DNA from 3 places in the Comamonas piscis genome. Region 1 is predicted to be linked to each of the others. Evidence: predicted binding sites of a transcription regulator. Region 1 holds the regulator's gene; each other region holds the start of a gene.

Region 1 (3,275 bases):
CCAATATCGAGGCCATTGCCGATATGAGCCGGGGCAAGCGTTCGGCCTTGCTGGATCTGAAAACCCCAGCAGGCCAGACAACCATGACCGATTTGCTGGGCCAGGCCCATGTGCTGCTGCAAGGTTACAGGCCTGGCGCATTGGATGCGCTGGGGCTTGACCCGCAGTCTGTCGCCCGGCAGCGGCCCGGTATCGTATATGCCAGACTGTCCGCCTATGGGCGCAGCGGCCCCTGGGCCGACCGGCGTGGCTTTGATTCGCTGGTGCAGACGGTCTGCGGCATCAACGTGGCCGAGGGCCAGGCATTTGGCAGCGAGGGACTGCGGGCGCTGCCGCTGCAGATTCTGGACTACAGCGCGGGCTTTTTGCTGGCCTTTGGCATCCAGGCTGCTCTGTACCGGCAGGCGACGGTGGGCGGCAGCTGGCATGTGCAGGTGTCGCTGGCGCGGGTGGCGCAGTGGCTGCAGGCGATGGGGCAGCGGCCGGTAGCCGCTGCTTCAGCACAAACCGTCGTGCCGCCGGAGGCCTATCTGGAAGCAATGGACACCGGCTTTGGCCGCCTGCTTGCCGTGCGCCACAGAGCGGTGCTGCAGGGTCTGCCCAGTGGCTGGCCCCATGCCGGGCAGCCGCCCGGTAGCGACCAGCCCCGCTGGTGAGCCCTGCGGGGCTGTGTGGGGCGCTGGCATCAGTGATAATGGCGGGCTATGAGCGGCAATACCTTCGGCACCCTGTTTACTGTTACCAACTTTGGCGAATCCCACGGCCCGGCGATTGGCTGCGTGATTGACGGCTGCCCGCCCGGCATGGCGTTGAGCGAGGCAGATATCCAGCAGGATCTGGACCGCCGCCGCCCCGGCACCAGCAAGTTTGTCACCCAGCGCAATGAGCCCGACAGCGTGGAGATTCTCTCCGGCGTCTACGAGGGCAAGACGACGGGAACGCCGATTGCGCTGCTGATCCGCAATACGGACCAGCGCAGCAAGGACTACTCCAATATTGCGCAGAGCTTTCGCCCAGGGCATGCCGACTATGCCTACTGGCACAAATACGGCATCCGGGACCCGCGTGGAGGCGGTCGCTCCTCGGCCCGCCTGACGGCGCCCACCGTGGCCGCTGGTGCGGTAGCCAAGAAGTGGCTGAAAGAGAAGTTCGGCACCGAGTTCCGCGCCTGCATGCTGCAGGTGGGCGAAGTGGCCCTGCCGTTTGAGGACTGGGCGCATGTGCCCCACAACCCGTTTTTTGCGCCGGTGGCCGATGTGACCCGCTATGAAGACTATATGGATGCGCTGCGCAAGGCAGGCGATTCTTGTGGCGCGCTGATCCGTGTGCAGGCCAGCGGCGTGCCCGTCGGCCTGGGCGAGCCGCTGTACGACAAGCTCGACGCCGATATCGCCTACGCGATGATGGGCCTCAATGCCGTCAAGGCGGTGGAGATTGGTGCCGGCTTTGACAGCGTGGGCCAGCGTGGTACCACGCATGGCGATTCGCTCAGCCCCCAAGGCTTTCGCAGCAACAATGCCGGCGGCATTCTGGGCGGCATCAGCACCGGGCAGGACATCGAGATCCGCATTGCCATCAAGCCGACCAGCTCGATCATCAGCCCGCGCGAGTCCATCGATACCGAGGGCAACAGCACCGAGGTCATCACCAAGGGCCGGCACGACCCCTGCGTGGGCATCCGCGCCGCACCGATTGCCGAGGCCTTGCTGGCGATGGTGCTGATGGACCATGCACTGCGCCACCGCGCCCAGAACAGCGATGTGGTGCTGTCAGTGGGCCCGATTGCTGCTGAGGCACCGCAAGACTGACAAGGTGCAGGTTGGCTGGCTCCGTGGCTGGCCCCCCAATAAAAATGCGAACCCTGGGGTTCGCTTTTTGCATTTTTCGTGGGCTCAGTCTTTTTTACGGACGCCGTCTTTTTTGGGCTCCGGTGGCGGGGTGGTCACCTCGTCGACGATGGACTTGAATTGGTCAATGTCCTCAAAGCTGCGGTAGACGCTGGCGTAGCGGATGTAGGCCACCTTGTCGAGCTTTTGCAGCTCGGCCATGACCAGCTCGCCGATCAGATGGGTCTGCACCTCGCGGGCGCCCAAGGTGCGCAGCTTGTCTTCGACATGCTCCAGCGCCATGTCCACCTTGTCGATGGATACAGGGCGCTTGCGCAACGCCAGGCTGAAGGAGCCGCGCAGCTTGCTGCGGTCGTAGTCGATGCGCCGGCCATCCTTTTTAACGATCACCGGCAAGCTGACTTCGGGCCGCTCATAGGTGGTGAAGCGCTTTTCGCAGTTACCGCACTGGCGCCTGCGCCGTACAAAGCCGCCGTCTTCTGCAACACGGGTCTCCACCACCTGGGTGTCGGGGTGGCTGCAGAAGGGGCATTTCATAGGCGCGGGCGCGAGTCAGATTAGCGGTAGACGGGGAAGCGGGCGGTCAGGGCGTTGACCTTGGCGCGCACGGCAGCGATATTGGCCTCGTCACGCGGGTTGTCCAGCACGTCGGCGATCAGGTTGGCGGTCAGGCGCGCTTCTTCGTCCTTGAAACCACGGGTGGTCATCGCAGGCGTACCGATACGGATACCGCTGGTGACCATCGGCTTTTCCGGGTCGTTGGGGATGGAGTTCTTGTTGATCGTCATGTGGGCAGCGCCCAGCACGGCTTCGGCTTCCTTGCCGGTGATGCCCTTGGCGCGCAGATCGACCAGCATCAAGTGGCTTTGGGTGCCGCCGGAAATGATGCGCAGGCCGCGCTCGGTCAAGGTTTCAGCGACGATGCGGGCGTTGGTCTTGACTTGCTGGGCGTAGGTCTTGAACTCAGGCGCCAGCGCTTCCTTGAAGGCCACGGCCTTGGCTGCGATCACGTGCATCAGCGGGCCGCCTTGCAGGCCGGGGAACACGGCCGAGTTGATGGCCTTTTCGTGCTCGGCCTTCATCAGGATCACGCCACCACGGGGGCCGCGCAGGCTCTTGTGGGTGGTGGTGGTCACGATGTCGGCGTGGGGCACGGGGTTGGGGTACTCACCAGCGGCGATCAGGCCGGCGTAGTGGGCCATGTCTACCATGAAGATCGCGCCCACGTCCTTGGCCACCTTGGCAAAGCGGGCGAAGTCGATTTCCAGCGAGTAAGCGGATGCGCCAGCGATGATCAGCTTGGGCTTGGTCTCGTGCGCCTTCTTTTCCATGGCGTCGTAGTCCAGCTCTTCCTTGTCGTTCAGGCCGTAGGAGACGACATTGAACCACTTGCCGGAGATGTTCAGCGGCATGCCGTGGGTCAGGTGA
Region 2 (3,275 bases), 2.2 Mb from region 1:
TTGCGCCAGAGATCGACTGCGGGAACCGTCTTGCTCAGCGCCAGCTCGCCGCTGGCGGCCTTGGCCTCGTAGGCGGTGTAGGCTCGCTCGAAATCCTGGCCAAAGCGGTCATGCAGATCGGGCACATCGGAGGGGGAGAACAAGGTCCAGAGGCCTTTTTCCATGACCCTTTGCATGAACAGATCGGGGATCCAGTGGGCGGTGTTCATGTCATGGGTGCGGCGGCGGTCATCGCCGGTGTTCTTGCGCAGCTCCAGAAACTCCTCGATGTCCAGATGCCAGGTTTCCAGGTAGGCACAGACGGCACCCTTGCGCTTGCCGCCCTGGTTGACTGCGACAGCGGTGTCGTTGACCACCTTGAGAAAGGGCACCACCCCTTGCGACTCCCCATTGGTCCCTTTGATATGGGCGCCCATCGCGCGCACGGGGGTCCAGTCATTGCCCAGGCCGCCGGCAAACTTGGACAACAAGGCGTTCTCGCGGATCGCATCGTAGATGCCGCCCAGGTCATCGGCGACGGTGGTCAGGTAGCAGGAGGACAGCTGGGAGCGCAGGGTGCCGCTGTTGAACAAGGTCGGGGTGGACGACATGAAGTCGAAGGACGAGAGCAGCTCGTAGAACTGGATGGCGCGTGCATTGCGGTCTTCCTCTTGGAGCGCCAGGCCCATGGCCACACGCATGAAGAAGGCTTGGGGCAACTCGATGCGCTGCTGGCGCAGATGCAGAAAATAGCGGTCGTACAGGGTCTGCAGCCCCAGGTAGTCAAACTGCAGATCGCGCTCGGCTTGCAGGGCGGCAGCCAGCCGGGGCAGGTCGAAGTCCAGCATCTCAGGCGTGAGTAGCGCATGCGCCACCCCTTGCGCGATAAAGTCGGGAAAGTTGCGGCGATAGGCTGCGCCCATGTCGGCACTGCTGACGTCCTGGCCAATCACTTCAAACGTGATGGTGTGCAGCAACAGGCGCGCGGTGACCAAGCTATAGTCCGGGTCTTTTTCGATCAAGGTGCGGGCGGCCAGGATGGAGGCTTTGAAAACCTCGTCCATGTTGACGCCGTCGTAGAGGTTGCGCAGGGTCTCGCGCAGGATGGGCGCGGGGTCAACATCCTGGCCCAGGCCTTGGCAGGCAGCGGCGATGCGGTCATGGAGTTTTTTGACATCGAGCACCACCGTCTGGCCCTGGTCCACCACCCGCAGCGCGGCATGGGCGGGGGTGTGCTGCGCCTGGAGTTGGGCGCGTTCCTGGTTGCGGCGCTCGCGGTACAGCACATAGGCGCGGGCCACCTCATGGTTGCCGCCGCGCATCAGGCCCAGCTCCACCTGGTCCTGCACGTCTTCAATGTGGAAGGTGCCACCGCTGGGGCGGGAGCGCATCAGCGCGCGCACGACCGTGTGGGTCAGGTTCTCGACCACTTCACGCACACTGGCCGACGCCGAGCCCTGGCTGCCGTGCACCGCCAGAAAGGCTTTCATGATGGCGGTGGTGATCTTGGGGGGCTCGAAAGGCACCACTGCGCCGTTGCGCCGCATGATCTGGTAGTCCGGCAAGACGGTGAATCCATCCAGGGTGCGCGAGCCAACCGCCGCTGTGGGCTGTTGCTCGGAAAGCGAAGCAGCGCTCATGATGTCCTCTCTGTGGTGTGCAAAAGCAGGAGAAGCAGCGCTGCGGAGGGCCGGTATCACTGAGCCGCTTGATACCGCCTCACACTACATGTAGTGTTTTATTGGGCGCTGGACACTACCTGTAGTGTATGGCGCCTTGTGCATTTTGTATGCAGCGCAAAGTGCCATGCTGCGCAGCAATACTGTGGCCACTGCGCATGGCGTGGTGTTTTGCGCAGGCAAACCACCGCTGTGCGTGTGTTTTCTGGCGGAACCCTGCTGCGAGCCTGCGTAAAACATAGGCATTCCACTTGCAAAAAAATTTTTCAAGTGTGGAGAAATGCTGTGTTTTTTGTGGCACGTATGCCTTGAATTGCACGCCGATGCGCGAAAAAGCGGGCTGTTTAGTGGGGTGGGCTATAGCCCGATTTAGAGATTGACTGAAGCGGGAAACATCGATGCCGGCCAGGCCAGGTCCTGCTGCAGCCGGGGCCAGCTGAAACCCGGGCCGGGGTCGTTCTTGCGGCCTGGCGCAATGTGCTCATGGCCGGCGATATAGGCGATCGCATACTGCGCGCGGATCTGCTGGCACAGCTGCACCAGACTCTGGTACTGCGCCGGCTCAAAAGTCTCGCCTTCCAGGCCTTCGAGCTCGATGCCGATGGAGTCATCATTGCAGCGGGGCCGGCCGCGCCAGAACGATTGGCCGGCATGCCAGGCGCGATGGTCGGCACTGACAAACTGCCACACCACCCCTTGGCGGCTGATGAAGAAATGAGAAGACACCTGCAGGCCCCGAATGCTCTGGAAGTAGGGGTGGGCATCCCAGTCGAGCTGGTTGGTAAACAAGCGCTGCACATCGCCCGTGCCGTAGATGCCAGGCGGCAGGCTGATCGAATGGACGACGAGCAGGTCGGTGGAGGCGCCGACAGGCCGGGGGCCGAAATTGGGCGAGGGGCAGTGCGTGGCCGTGCGCAGCCAGCCGTCCTGCCACAGCGCCGGATCGGGCGCTGTCTGGGCGCGGTGGGCAGGGGTGTCCGGTGGCTTGGGCATGGTCTCAGGCCCTAGGGCTGTACCCCATCGCTGGGGTCGTGGATCTGCAGCCGCTCCATGCGGTAGCGGATCTGGCGCAGGCTGATGCCCAGGCGGTTGGCGGCGGCTGTGCGGTTAAAACCAAACTCCTGCAGCGCGCGCACCAGGATGTCGCGCTCAATCGCATCGAGCCAGGCCTGGAGATCGGAGGGCAGATCCTGCGGCGGCGGAAAGCGCTGCAGGCTGCTGGGTACCGCGGCTGTGGCCTGCGGCTCGGGCGGCAGCAGCGGCGCAGTGGGCAGCACATAGGCCGGCGCCCGCTCTGCGACCATGGCCTGCGCAGGTGCCGGCATCGGCGATGCGGTATCGGCCCGGGCGGGCTCGATGTGCAGCAGGCCGCTGTCGCTCAGGGCCACCGAGCGCAGCAAGAGGTTCTCCAGCTCACGCACATTGCCCGGCAGCGCATGGCCGGCCAGCGCGTGGAGGGCCTCGGTGCTGAGCTGGGGCACGGGCTGCCCGCTCTCATGGGCGATGCGCTCCAGCAGCACCTGGCACAGCGCGGGCAGATCCTCCCGGCGCTCGCGCAGTGGCGGGATAAAGATGTCGATGACGTTGAGGCGGTAGTACAAATCCTGGCGGAAGCGC
Region 3 (3,275 bases), 550 kb from region 1:
CGGCCGCAAGTTGCCTGCAACGCGGGCGATGCCATAAATGCCCGGCTCGGCGCAGCTGGAATGCCAGTACAGCACCCCATCGCCCACCTGCATGCCATCGCGCATAAAGTTGCGCGCCTGGTAGTTGCGCACGCCGTCCCAGGCAATCGTGGCATCAGGCGCGGCGAGCGCCTGGTCGATCCCATATTCATCGGGTTCGTTCTTCATCAACCAGTAGCGGGGGGCAGCGTTCATGGTGGGGCGGTTTTTGGGCTGGGTTGTGAGGAGGGGAAAGGCGAGGGCGCTTTGCGGGTGATGCTAACCGATGCGATGTGCGGGTAACGGCTACCGCGGCGCTGGCAAGCGGCACCAGCCAATGCGCTCTTAACGCACAAGAAAGGACCAGCGAAGACGCTACGCCGTTTATGCATGAATGCGCTGCGCATAAATCCCCTGTACATAGTACAATAGAGAGCTTTGCAAGCTTTTACAGCGCAGGGAGCGCCTGGTGCCGGGCACCGCGCGGCTTGGAGCGGCTGGTACGCACCGAATATTTCGGGCCGTATCTGTATTGCAAGGGATGACAGGGTTCATGGTCCGCAAGGACATACCCAGAGCCCAGGAAAGCCACCGCTGCTGGTGGCACACAGATCAGCATCGCGAGAATCTGTTTTCGCGCATGCACCACTAGACAAGGATTCGTCGACTTATATGGCTAAAGAAGAACTGATTGAGATGCAAGGCTCCGTGACCGAAGTGTTGCCTGATTCGCGTTTTCGCGTGAAGCTGGAAAACGGTCATGAGCTGATTGCTTACACGGGCGGCAAGATGCGCAAACACCACATCCGCATTCTGGCGGGTGACAAGGTGTCGCTGGAAATGTCGCCTTACGATTTGAGCAAGGGCCGTATCACTTTCCGTCACCTGCCTGGCCGTGGCCCAGCGCCATCGCAGCGCTAATGGCTAGGGCGCAGCAAGTGTTGCGCCTTGGTGCGAGCAGGGCAGTTGTAAAAAAATCGTCAAATACGAAAAACCACTGCCCAAACCCTGGTTAGAATAACGGCTTAGTCGGAGCGTAGCGCAGCCTGGTAGCGCATCTGCTTTGGGAGCAGAGGGTCGCGAGTTCGAATCCCGCCGCTCCGACCATTCCATTTAAAAACCTGTTGTACGCAAGTGCAGCAGGTTTTTTGTTTTGCTCGCGCCACGCCATGGTGCCCGCAGATTTAATGTTGCCAAAGTAATCATTTTTGTCTTTTGCAGGGTCCGAGACGTTATACAATAGCGGCTTAGTCGGAGCGTAGCGCAGCCTGGTAGCGCATCTGCTTTGGGAGCAGAGGGTCGTGAGTTCGAATCCCACCGCTCCGACCATCCTTATTGAAAACCTGTTGCATGCAAGTGCAGCAGGTTTTTCATTTGTGTGCTCCGTATTCAGCCAACTTCACGGCGAGTAGTGAATACGCTGCAATCCGTGGCTGCCGAGCACGAACAACAAGATGGCGATGGCCAGCTAAAGTGCAGCGCGATGCCCCTGCCAGGATCGGGGACTGTGCCGTCCTGGATACATATATTTACCGATCCAATGCGCGTTGATTTTGCTGCATTCTTCTCTGAATCCAGCCTTGCCTAGCAGAAATCTGGCCCATGTGGTTGCTGCACAGAACGCTACAGGTAGCGTACACTCAAGCCCATAGACACCATATGTAGTGTCCGCCGCTTTCCCCACCGGTTTCCTCTCAGCTCTCACGTCAGCCTTTACGCGCCTGCATTGCCTGGCGCGTTTTGGCGCGGGACGGCTGCGTCTCGCACCGGTGGTTCTGCGTCTTTTATCCCATTAGAAACATCGCAAATGAACCAGACAACCACTATGAGAGTCACCAAGCGTGACGGTCGCGTTGAGCCTATCGACCTGGACAAAATCCACCGAGTGATTGACTGGGCTGCCAAAGACCTGCGCGATGTTTCGGTCTCCCAGATCGAGCTGCAGTCGCACATTCAGTTTTATGACGGCATTCGCACCGATGCCATCCATGAAACCATCATCAAGTCCGCTGCGGATTTGATCTCTGAAGACGCGCCCGACTACCAGTACGTCGCAGCGCGCCTGGCCATCTTTCATCTGCGCAAGATTGCCTTTGGCCAGTTCGAACCGCCGCACCTCTACGACCATGTGCAAAAGCTCACCGAGCTGAAGAAGTACGACCCGCACCTGCTGGCCGACTACAGCCGCGAAGAGTACGACGAGATCAATGGTTTTATCGACCACTGGCGCGATATGGATTTCTCCTACGCAGCCGTCAAGCAGCTCGAAGGCAAGTACCTGGTGCAGAACCGGGTGACCAAGCGCATCTACGAGAGCCCGCAGATTCTGTACGTGCTGGTGGCAATGAGCCTTTTTGCCAAGTACCCAGCCGACCGCCGCCTGCAGTACATCAAGCGCTTCTACGATGCCGTCTCGCGTTTCAAGATTTCGCTGCCCACGCCCATCATGTCCGGCGTGCGCACGCCCTTGCGCCAGTTCAGCTCCTGCGTGCTGATCGAGTGCGATGACAGCCTGGACAGCATCAACGCCACCACCAGCGCCATCGTCAAGTACGTGTCGCAGCGCGCCGGTATCGGCATCAACGGCGGCCGCATCCGCGCCCTGGGCAGCGAGATCCGTGGCGGCGAAGCGCAGCACACCGGCTGCCTGCCTTTCTTCAAGATGTTCCAGTCGGCCGTCAAGTCCTGCTCGCAAGGGGGCGTGCGCGGTGGTGCAGCCACCTTGTTCTACCCGCTGTGGCACCTGGAAGCCGAGTCGCTGCTGGTGCTGAAGAACAACCGTGGCGTTGAAGAAAACCGTATCCGCCACCTGGACTACGGTATCCAGATCAACCGCATGCTCTACCAGCGCCTGATCAAGGGCCAGAACATCAGCCTGTTCTCGCCCCATGATGTGCCTGGCATGTACGAGGCCTTTTTTGCCGATCAGAACAAGTTCGAAGAGCTGTACGTCAAGTACGAGAACGACGAATCCATTCGCAAGCGCACCCTGCCAGCGGTGGAGCTGTTCTCGCTGATGATGCAAGAGCGTGCCAGCACTGGCCGTATCTACATCCAGAACGTGGACCACTGCAACACCCACAGCCCCTTCAACCCGGCTGTGGCGCCGGTTCGCCAGTCGAACCTGTGCATGGAAATCCTGCTGCCCACCAGCCCGCTGGAAGACATCAAGGACGAGAATGGCGAAATCGCGCTCTGCACCTTGTCCGCCTTCAACCTGGGCGCGCTGGAATCGACCGACGAGCTAGAAGAGCTGG

The links. The regulator NrdR, encoded in region 1, represses ribonucleotide reductase genes. The targets are predictions, from matches to a motif close to CACNANATNTNGTG.
Region 2: HS961_RS06605 (ribonucleoside-diphosphate reductase subunit alpha) is a predicted target of NrdR. The motif match lies at 1,702-1,715, and genes of this name have one in related genera.
Region 3: nrdA (class 1a ribonucleoside-diphosphate reductase subunit alpha) is a predicted target of NrdR. The motif match lies at 1,672-1,685, and genes of this name have one in related genera.

Annotation. Positions count from the first base shown of each region.
Region 1 is NZ_CP058554.1:3,649,257-3,652,531, reverse strand. It holds gene HS961_RS16530 (CoA transferase) at 1-656, shown strand, start outside; gene aroC (chorismate synthase) at 705-1,808, shown strand; gene nrdR (transcriptional regulator NrdR) at 1,893-2,384, opposite strand; gene glyA (serine hydroxymethyltransferase) at 2,405-3,275, opposite strand, start outside.
Region 2 is NZ_CP058554.1:1,491,423-1,494,697, forward strand. It holds gene HS961_RS06605 (ribonucleoside-diphosphate reductase subunit alpha) at 1-1,619, opposite strand, end outside; gene ampD (1,6-anhydro-N-acetylmuramyl-L-alanine amidase AmpD) at 2,028-2,651, opposite strand; gene HS961_RS06615 (sigma-54-dependent transcriptional regulator) at 2,663-3,275, opposite strand, start outside.
Region 3 is NZ_CP058554.1:3,097,647-3,100,921, reverse strand. It holds gene HS961_RS13960 (EVE domain-containing protein) at 1-234, opposite strand, end outside; gene infA (translation initiation factor IF-1) at 691-939, shown strand; tRNA gene HS961_RS13950 (tRNA-Pro) at 1,049-1,125, shown strand; tRNA gene HS961_RS13945 (tRNA-Pro) at 1,271-1,347, shown strand; gene nrdA (class 1a ribonucleoside-diphosphate reductase subunit alpha) at 1,844-3,275, shown strand, end outside.